Methylovirgula sp. 4M-Z18: one gene and its partner. The protein of the gene in region 1 interacts with the protein of each later gene in a pairwise test. Links are inferred from orthologs where the notes say so. Each region holds a gene or a part of one and is shown on either strand. Other genes may lie near its edges.

Evidence for each region. The genes of interacting proteins can lie anywhere in the genome.
Region 2: the proteins of V9T28_RS05705 (region 1) and V9T28_RS09425 interact in binary tests that used the Escherichia coli proteins (3 or more experiments, as listed by UniProt). The link is inferred for Methylovirgula sp. 4M-Z18 from one-to-one orthologs.

The regions. Positions count from the first base shown.
Region 1 is NZ_CP149574.1:1,259,128-1,263,648, reverse strand. Bases 608-3,508 are described here. They hold V9T28_RS05705 (TrmH family RNA methyltransferase), read left to right. Parts: upstream 608-1,576; coding sequence 1,577-2,440; downstream 2,441-3,508. Other genes in these bases: V9T28_RS05700 (DUF72 domain-containing protein), read right to left, coding at 2,451-3,248; V9T28_RS05715 (HoxN/HupN/NixA family nickel/cobalt transporter), read left to right, coding at 608-1,222. Also shown: more of V9T28_RS05715, read left to right, coding at 170-607; V9T28_RS05695 (hypothetical protein), read left to right, coding at 3,610-4,212; V9T28_RS05690 (MFS transporter), read left to right, coding at 4,329-4,521. UniProt on the Escherichia coli protein: Specifically methylates the ribose of guanosine 2251 in 23S rRNA.
Region 2 is NZ_CP149574.1:2,033,685-2,037,445, reverse strand. Bases 1-2,951 are described here. They hold V9T28_RS09425 (NAD(P)H-hydrate dehydratase), read right to left. Parts: upstream 2,263-2,951; coding sequence 739-2,262; downstream 1-738. Other genes in these bases: V9T28_RS09420 (bifunctional helix-turn-helix transcriptional regulator/GNAT family N-acetyltransferase), read right to left, coding at 2,322-2,951; V9T28_RS09430 (multicopper oxidase family protein), read left to right, coding at 1-746. Also shown: more of V9T28_RS09420, read right to left, coding at 2,952-3,248; oxygen-dependent tRNA uridine(34) hydroxylase TrhO, read left to right, coding at 3,370-3,761. UniProt on the Escherichia coli protein: Bifunctional enzyme that catalyzes the epimerization of the S- and R-forms of NAD(P)HX and the dehydration of the S-form of NAD(P)HX at the expense of ADP, which is converted to AMP.

The DNA of each region.
Region 1 (4,521 bases):
GACGGAGTCGGAGGCGTTTTAACGGCCTGAGAAATAAAGATTTTCTTCCTTATCCCGCTTGATGAATGTGATGATTGTAAAATAACGTCTTGCTGTCCATTCAGTGGACTTCGCGCTTAGAGCCAGAATTCGGCCGTTTGGGGCGGTCGGAAAAGCATGGGACTGAAGCATGATCGCCAACCCTTTTGACGATAGGCCCGAACGATTTCGCTCGAAGGCGATCCTGACCTACACGTTTCTCATCGCGGCCAATATCGCGGCCTGGGCCTGGGCCTGGGTTGCGTTCTCCGACCACCCCGCCCTGCTCGGCACGGCGCTGCTCGCCTACACGTTCGGACTGAGGCACGCGTTCGACGCCGATCACATCGCGGCGATCGACAATGTCGTCCGCAAGCTGATGCAAGAGGGAAAGGCGCCCTATTCGGTCGGCTTCTTCTTTTCGCTCGGCCATTCCACGATCGTCGTGTTGGCCTCCGTCGCCATCGCCGCCACAGCTGCGGCACTTCAGGGCAAGTTTGAACAATTCCACGACATCGTTGGCATAATCGGGACCGCGGTCTCGGCGCTGTTCCTGCTCGCTATCGGCATCGCCAACCTGTTCATCCTGAAAGGCATCTGGCAGGCCTTTTCGCGCGCGCGGCGCGGCGAAAAAATCGTCGAGGAAGACCTCGACGCCCTTCTTGCCGGGCAAGGCTTTATGGTCCGGATCTTCCGGCCGATCTTCAGCGTTGTGTCACGCTCCTGGCACATGTACCCGGTCGGCTTCCTGTTCGGGCTTGGGTTTGACACGGCGACCGAGATCGGGCTGCTCGGCATTTCCGCGGCCCAAGCGGCCGTCGGCATGTCGTTCTGGACCATTCTCGTCTTTCCAGCCCTATTTACCGCCGGCATGTCCTTGATGGACACGACCGACAGCATATTGATGACGCGGGCCTATGGCTGGGCGTTCGTCAACCCGATGCGAAAGCTCTGGTACAATATGACGATTACCGCCGCGTCGGTCATTGTCGCTGTCTTTGTCGGCGGCATCGAGGCGCTCGGCCTCGTCAGCGAGAAATTGGGATTGCAAGGAGGCCTGTGGGACATCATCGGCAGTCTCAATGACAGCCTCACCAGCTTTGGTTATGCCGTTGTCGGTATCTTCGTCGCAAGCTGGCTCGTTTCGGCAGCGATCTACAAGATGAAGGGCTACGACAATATCTCCGCAACAGCCGCGCAATGAACCGCGCATGGTTTCGGCGCCGCTAAAGTTCGCTAGGCACCAACCAGGCGCAGCGATCCAACAAAGCCAATAATATCAGTAAATTATAGTGGTGGTGGGAGAGGAAGGACTCGAACCTTCGAAGGCCTAGCCAGCGGATTTACAGTCCGCCCCCTTTGCCGCTCGGGACACTCTCCCATCTGGCATCCCGAAGCGGGATCGACAGGTCGGGGGCGCTTATCTCTAAGCCTCGCGCCCGTGTCAACCCCTTCAAACTCTCCTACCCGTAAAATCCCCGATCTTAATCTCTTTTGTTTGCGAAATAGCGACGAACGTGGGAAGGCTGACGGCGAATCCCGAAGGAAAGGAAGCAGCTTGGCCAAGCGACCACCCCATCACCGCGAGAGGACCAATACGTCCGGTGGCGCGCCGCGGCGGCCTGACTCAGGGCGCAATGTCTCGCGCCCTGGGCAGAAAGTCGGCGGCAAGGACGGGCGCGGGCCCAAGCTACGGCCCACCGCCGGCCCGGACATCGCCCTGCTCTGGGGCTACCACCCGGTCCGCGAAGCCCTGCGCTCCGAACGGCGAAAGCTCGTCACGCTCTGGGCGACGGCCGCCGCGGCCGAGCGGCTTGCGCCGGAAATCGCGGCGCGCCACTTGCAGCCGCGCATTGTCAGCGCCGAGGAACTCGCCGCCCGCGTGCCCACCGATGCGGTTCACCAAGGATTGTTGCTGGAAGCACGCCATCTCGAGCCCATCGACATTTCGGAGGTGCCCGAAAAAGGCCTCGTGCTGGTACTGGACCAGGTGACCGACCCGCACAATGTCGGCGCGATCATCCGCACGGCCGCCGCCTTCAATGTCGATGCGCTCGTCACCACCGAGCGCCATTCGCCCGAACTCGCCGGCGTTTTGGCCAAGAGCGCCTCGGGCGGCCTCGAACATGTGGCGATCTGCGCCGTCACCAACCTCGCCCGTGCCCTGACCGAACTGCAGGATCAGGGCTATCAGGTGGTGGGACTTGATTCGGAGGGGCCAGCGCCGCTCGAACAGACCGTCCTGTCCCGGCCGCTGGCCCTGGTGCTTGGCGCGGAAGGCAAAGGCTTGCGCCATTTGACCCGCGAGCGCTGCGACGTGCTGGCACGGCTCGACGTGCCCGGCAAGATCAAGAGCCTGAACGTCTCCAACGCCTGCGCGGTCGCGCTCACCCTCACCTTGGCGCGGCTTGGCGAAATGTGAAGTTGCAGCGCTATTTCACACGTTCGATCAAGCCTTGCGCCGCAGCGGGATTCAGCACCTTGTGGCCGCTGATAACGTAAAGATAGACGTCGCGCGGCGCCGGCTTTGCAGCGGCGGCAAAGGTCTTGATGTCCTTCGGCGCCGATCCGGCTGCCCAAGCTTTCGCCCGCTCTGCCCATTGATCGAGGGCTTTCGCAGGATAGCCGTGCTTTTCCCCCTCTTTCGTACCCATGATGCGCGCATAGACGAAAGGCGCGCTGATATCGCCGATCTGCGGATATTCGGAATCTGCCGCGATCACGACACCGACGCTATATTTGCGGACAAGAGCAATGAAATCGCTGTTGCAGAAGCTTTCGTGCCGCACCTCGACCACGTGGCGCAAAGGCCGCTTGCCGAGCTTTTCAGGGAGCAGCTTGAGAAAATCCTCGAAATCCAACGGATCGAACTTCTTCGTCGCCATGAATTGCCAATTGATCGGCCCGAGCTTGGGCCCAAGCTCATTGAGGCCGCTGGCAAAGAAGCGCTCGATTGTCGCCCCCGCTTCGGCAAGCACGCGCCGATTGGTGGCAAAACGCGGCGCCTTGAGCGAAAATACGAAATCGTCGGGCGTCTCGGCCGCCCATTTGGCAAAGGTTTCGGGTTTCTGCGCGCCATAATACGTGCCGTTCACCTCGATCGAGGTCAGCTTGCCGGCCGCATATTCGAGTTCGCGCTTGATCGGCCATTTCGCCGGATAGAACGCGCCCCGCCAGGGCTCGTAGGTCCAGCCGCCGATTCCGACGTAGATCCTGCCTTGCTGCGCCATACGTCGCTCCCCGTTCACTGAATGCTCCCGTTCGAGGGCAAAAACCTCCGCGCCATCTCGGAACGGGGCAGCCTGGCTTGCGCCCCAAGTAAATAGACACGGTTTGTTCTCATTCGTCAATGCGCCCTCGCCCGCAAAGTCCCGGCCTGGGTAACGCTCCCCGGTGAAAATATCGCTTTGCAAGGGATGGTTGCAGCAGCGCGAGAGCATTTTGCGTTCTTTCAGAATCGCAAAATTGCTCTACATCTTTGTTTTATCGCATTTTCGCTACGCGGACCTGCGGTTCCTAACCGAAAAGTCGCGCAACTTTTCGGCAAAATGCTCTAATGCCTCCGCAGCGACGTCTGCCTGGGTGATCGGCATGAACAGGACAGAAGCGCGTCAATTCCAAATGGTGGAAGCAAGTTGGCGCGAACAATGCGCGGTCGTCTTCCTCCTGCTGTGGCAAATGTTCGGAATCTTTCCCGTCGGCCGGGCGGGCGTTCTGATCTATCCGCTGCTCAATCTTCTGGCGTTCGGACTATTGCTCTATTTCCTCGTGGGCCTGCTCGAGGGCGGTCTCTCGGTCTCGCGGCGAATCGTGCGCGCTCTCATTGTCGCGGCCACAGCGTTTTTCTTGGCTCTGATCTTCGTGCCGCAATTGGCCGGGACCTGGGCACGAATCGAGCACGGCAAGACGGCCCTGATCAGACCGATCGCCAGCATCTACCGCTTCGACGACACGCGGCCGCTGCTCCTCCTGTCGCGCGATTGCGGCGCCTTCTATCGCTGCGCGCTCATCGCCAACCCGAGCGATCAGGATCCGTGCGACCCGAATATGCTTGAAGGCGCAAAATTTGATCGTGAGATTGATTTCAGCGAGTTTACCTTGGCGAATATTATGCCGACCGCCGCAATCAGCACGCATTATTGTTCCGCGATCTATAAAAGCAAGTATATGCCTTGGCCCGGCTTTTTCCTTTGAGCGGCCGCTGATGCACGACCAAAGCATGATTTGCCACGCGTCGACTTCCCCATCGACGATCTGAGTTTTTCAAGTTATCTTGTTCACAAATAAACAAGTGCCTGGGGAGGTATGTGATGGCTGTTAGCGCTGGTGCAGTGATGCGACCGATGACCGGTGAAGAGCGGAAGGTGATTTTGGCCTCCTCGCTCGGAACGGTGTTTGAATGGTATGATTTCTACCTCGCCGGATCATTGGCCGCGAATATCAACGCCACTTTTTTCTCGGGCGTAAACCCGACATCAGGTTTCATCTTCACCCTCTTGAGCT
Region 2 (3,761 bases), 770 kb from region 1 along the record:
TGGACACCGTCCGTCCGGGAACCAGGTTGCGGCTGCGGATCGCCAATGTGTCGAGCCAAAACATCATGCTCGCGAGTTTTTCGGGGGCCCAGCCGCTGCTCATCGCCATCGACGGTCGGCCTTCCGCCCTGTTCGAGCCATCGCGGCAAACCTTGCCGATGGGGCCGATGGCGCGTTTCGACATCATGCTCGACATGCCGCAAGAGGATGGCGCGAAAGTTCGCTTGACCCTCTATCATGACGAGGGGCCGAAGGGTCCGTCAGGCGACGGCGATCCCAATCAGGTGCTCGCGGAATGGACGGCGCAGGGCGCGCCTGTCGCCGCAAGGCCGCCCATCGCCAAACTGCCCGACAATCCGGCCTTGCCTGCGGCCATCCCGCTCGAGAACGCGCTGAAATTCGAATTTGCCGTCGCAAAGGATCGGATGTGGTCGCTGAATGGGGCGAGTTGGACCGGCACACCGGGCAAGCCGCTGTTCAGCGCGGCGCGCGGCCGCCCCATCAGCATCGGCTTCGCCAACCATTCCGATGAGGCGATCGACCTGGCGCTGCACGGCCACCATTGCCGCCTGCTGCATCCGATGGACGACGGCTGGGAGCCCTATTGGCGCGATTCCATCCTGATTCCGCCGCGGCAGACCCAGCATGTCGCGTTCGTGGCGGGCGAGCCGGGCAAATGGATGATCCACGACGCGATCCTCCCGCATTTCGACCAGGGACTGGCCGGCTGGTTCGAGGTCACATAAGGGCGCGCAAAACCTGCGGCAGCGCCTCGGGCAAATCCTCGGCGATGAGGCCTGGACCGAAGACATTGGCCGCTTCGCCATGCAGCCACACCGCACAGGACACCGCCTCGAAAGCCGGCATGCCCTGCGCCAAGAGGCCGCCGATCAACCCGGCGAGTGCGTCGCCGGCTCCGGCGGTGGCGAGCCAGGGCGGCGCATTGGCGGCAATGGAGGCCCGGCCATCAGGCAAGGCGACGACCGTGTCGGGGCCTTTGAGCAGGATCGCGGCGCCGGAGATGTGCGCTGCTTGGCGCGCGGCCTCAAGTTTTGCGTGAAGTTTAAGATCGATATTTTTCGAATTGAAAAGTCTTGAAAATTCCCCATCATGCGGCGTCAGAACGACTGGCTTCTGCGAGGCTCGAATAGCCCCCCAAAGCCGGTCCGCCTCGCCGGCGAAGCTGGTCAAGGCATCGGCATCGAGCACCACCGCCCTGGTGTCGGGTTCGGTTTTGAGGGCCGTCAGAACGAGGTTGCGGGCCGCCTTGTTCACCCCAAGGGCCGGCCCGAGCACGATCGCATTCTTGCGCGGATCGGCCAAGATGTCGGCGAGTTCGCGCACGTTGCTGCAGGATTTGAGCATGATCGCCGTCAGGTGCGCCGCATGGATGGGCAGCGCGTCCTTCGGCGCCAGCACGGTCACCAGCCCCGCCCCCACCCGCAAAGCCGCGCGCGCTGCAAGCCGCGGCGCGCCAGTTGACAACGGCCCGCCGGAGAGAACCGCCGCATGGCCGCGGCTGTATTTGTGGCCGATCACCTGCGGCCGTGGCCGCACAGCCTGCCAAAGATCCGGCTCATTGGCGCAGATCTGCGGCCGAATCGTTTCAAGCACCGCGTCAGAAATGCCGATATCCGCGACACGGACGATCCCGCACAGCACGCGCCCGGGCACTAGCAGATGGCCGGGCTTGCGGCGGAAGAACGTCACGGTCAGGTCGGCCTGGATGACTGGACCTGCCGCGCGGCCCGTATTGCCGTCGAGCCCGGACGGCACATCGACGGCGACGATCTTCGCGTCGCTTTGCCGCACCTTTTCGACCGCAGCGGCCGCCGCACCGTCGAGCGCGCGCGTCAAGCCGGCGCCGAACAGCGCATCGACGACCAGCGTGCAGCCGGCAAGATCGAGATCCGCCAAATCCGCGACCGGGCCGTCCCAGGTCTCGGCCGCTAAGGCAGCGTCGCCTTTCAGAGCCTCCTTCCGGCCAAGCAGAAACAACCGAACGTCGGAGCCGCGCCCCTGCAGCAGGCGCGCCACCACGAAGCCGTCGCCGCCATTGTTGCCGGGGCCGCACAGCACCGCGACCCAGCCCTGTTGCAAGCCATGCGTCTGTTCAAATTCGAAAATCTCCCCCGCAACCGCAGCCCCTGCCCGCTCCATCAGCGTAATGCCCGGCGTGCCGGCGGCGATCGTCAGCCGGTCGGCTTCGGCCATTTCGGCGGTGGTGAGGAGCGCGGCGGAAGATGGGGCGAGAAAAGTCATGCGCGAAACGTGGCGCAAGGCGCGTGCCGGAGCAAGGGCTCTGTCTGCGCGAGGAGCCGTTAGAGATCCAGCGACCAAGTCTGCCCGACGAGGTCGTGGCCGAATGAGTGGTGCGGTTCCTCATGCACCAGCCGGAACCCGGCACGCTGATAGAGACGCAGCGCAGAGGTCAGGATGCTGTTGGTCCACAGATCGATCCGTCTGTACCCGACCGCGCAGGCGCGCTCAACGCAGGCGTCGACAAGCATCTTACCGACGCCCATGCCGCGTGCCTCTGGCTCGACATAGAGCAGCCGGAGCTTGCCGACTTCCGGCTTGTCGCTGCGCACGAGGAAGATCGAGCCAACCATGCGGCCGTCGAGGTCCGCGATCCACGCCGCTTCGCGCGCCGGATCAAACGATTGGCGGAAGTCAGCAAGAATGCGGGCAACCAGCGCTTCATAATCATCGTTCCAGCCATATTCCTCGGTGTAAAGAACTGCCTGCCGGTGAACAACCAGGCCGAAATCGCCTGCTCTCGGGTCGCGCAAGGTGACACTCGGCGCCGACTCGGCCTCGAATATTTTTGTCATGGTATGGGCGGCCGCAAGCATACGGGTGCGCCGCACAGGCGGCAGCGCTTCGAGCATCGCGCCGACGGTCGCGCGCGTGTTTGCCTCCAGCGCGGCGAAAGCATCCAGGCCCGCTGGCGTCAACGACAACAGCCGGTGCCGGCCGTGCTGCGGATCTTCGCGGGTTCCGACCAATCCGCGATCGCCGAACCGCTTCAAGGTGCGGCTGATCTGCGCGCGATCCAGATTCAGTGCCCGCGAGAGTTCCGCCGCGGTCGGGTCGGTCCGGTGGGCCAGTTCATACAGCACGCGCGCCTCGCCCAGCGCGAAGGGGCTTTTGTCGAGATGGGAATTGAGCAGGCCGAGCCGGTTTGTGTAGACGCGGTTGAAGGTCCGCAGGGCTGCAACGTCTTGCTCATGGCTTGAGGTCGGCATGCGACACGCTCCACAATGTTGACTGAATCAACACTATGCAATGTTGACTGAGTCATCAATTAGGTTCTTTTGCCCGACCATTTTTCTTGACAATCCGGCCAAGGCCCCTTGATGAAGGGCCATGTCCGAGATCCACGTCGCCGCCTTCTACCAATTCGCCCGCCTGCCGCAGTACAGGGAGCTGCAACCGCGGCTGCAGGCCGCGTGCGACGAAAACGGCATCAAGGGCATCGTGCTGCTCGCACCCGAAGGCATCAACGGGACTATTGCCGGCGCGCCGGATGCACTGCACCGCGCCATTGACCAAATCCGCGAGATCACGGGTTTAAAGGACCTCGATACGAAATTGTCCCATGCCGAGACCATGCCGTTCTTGCGCATGAAAGTGCGGCTCAAGACCGAGATCGTGACCATCGGCGACACCGGCGTCGATCCGACCGCGCGGGTCGGCACCTATGTGGAGCCCGAAGACTGGAATGCGCTGATTTCGGATCCGGACGTCGTGGTGATCGA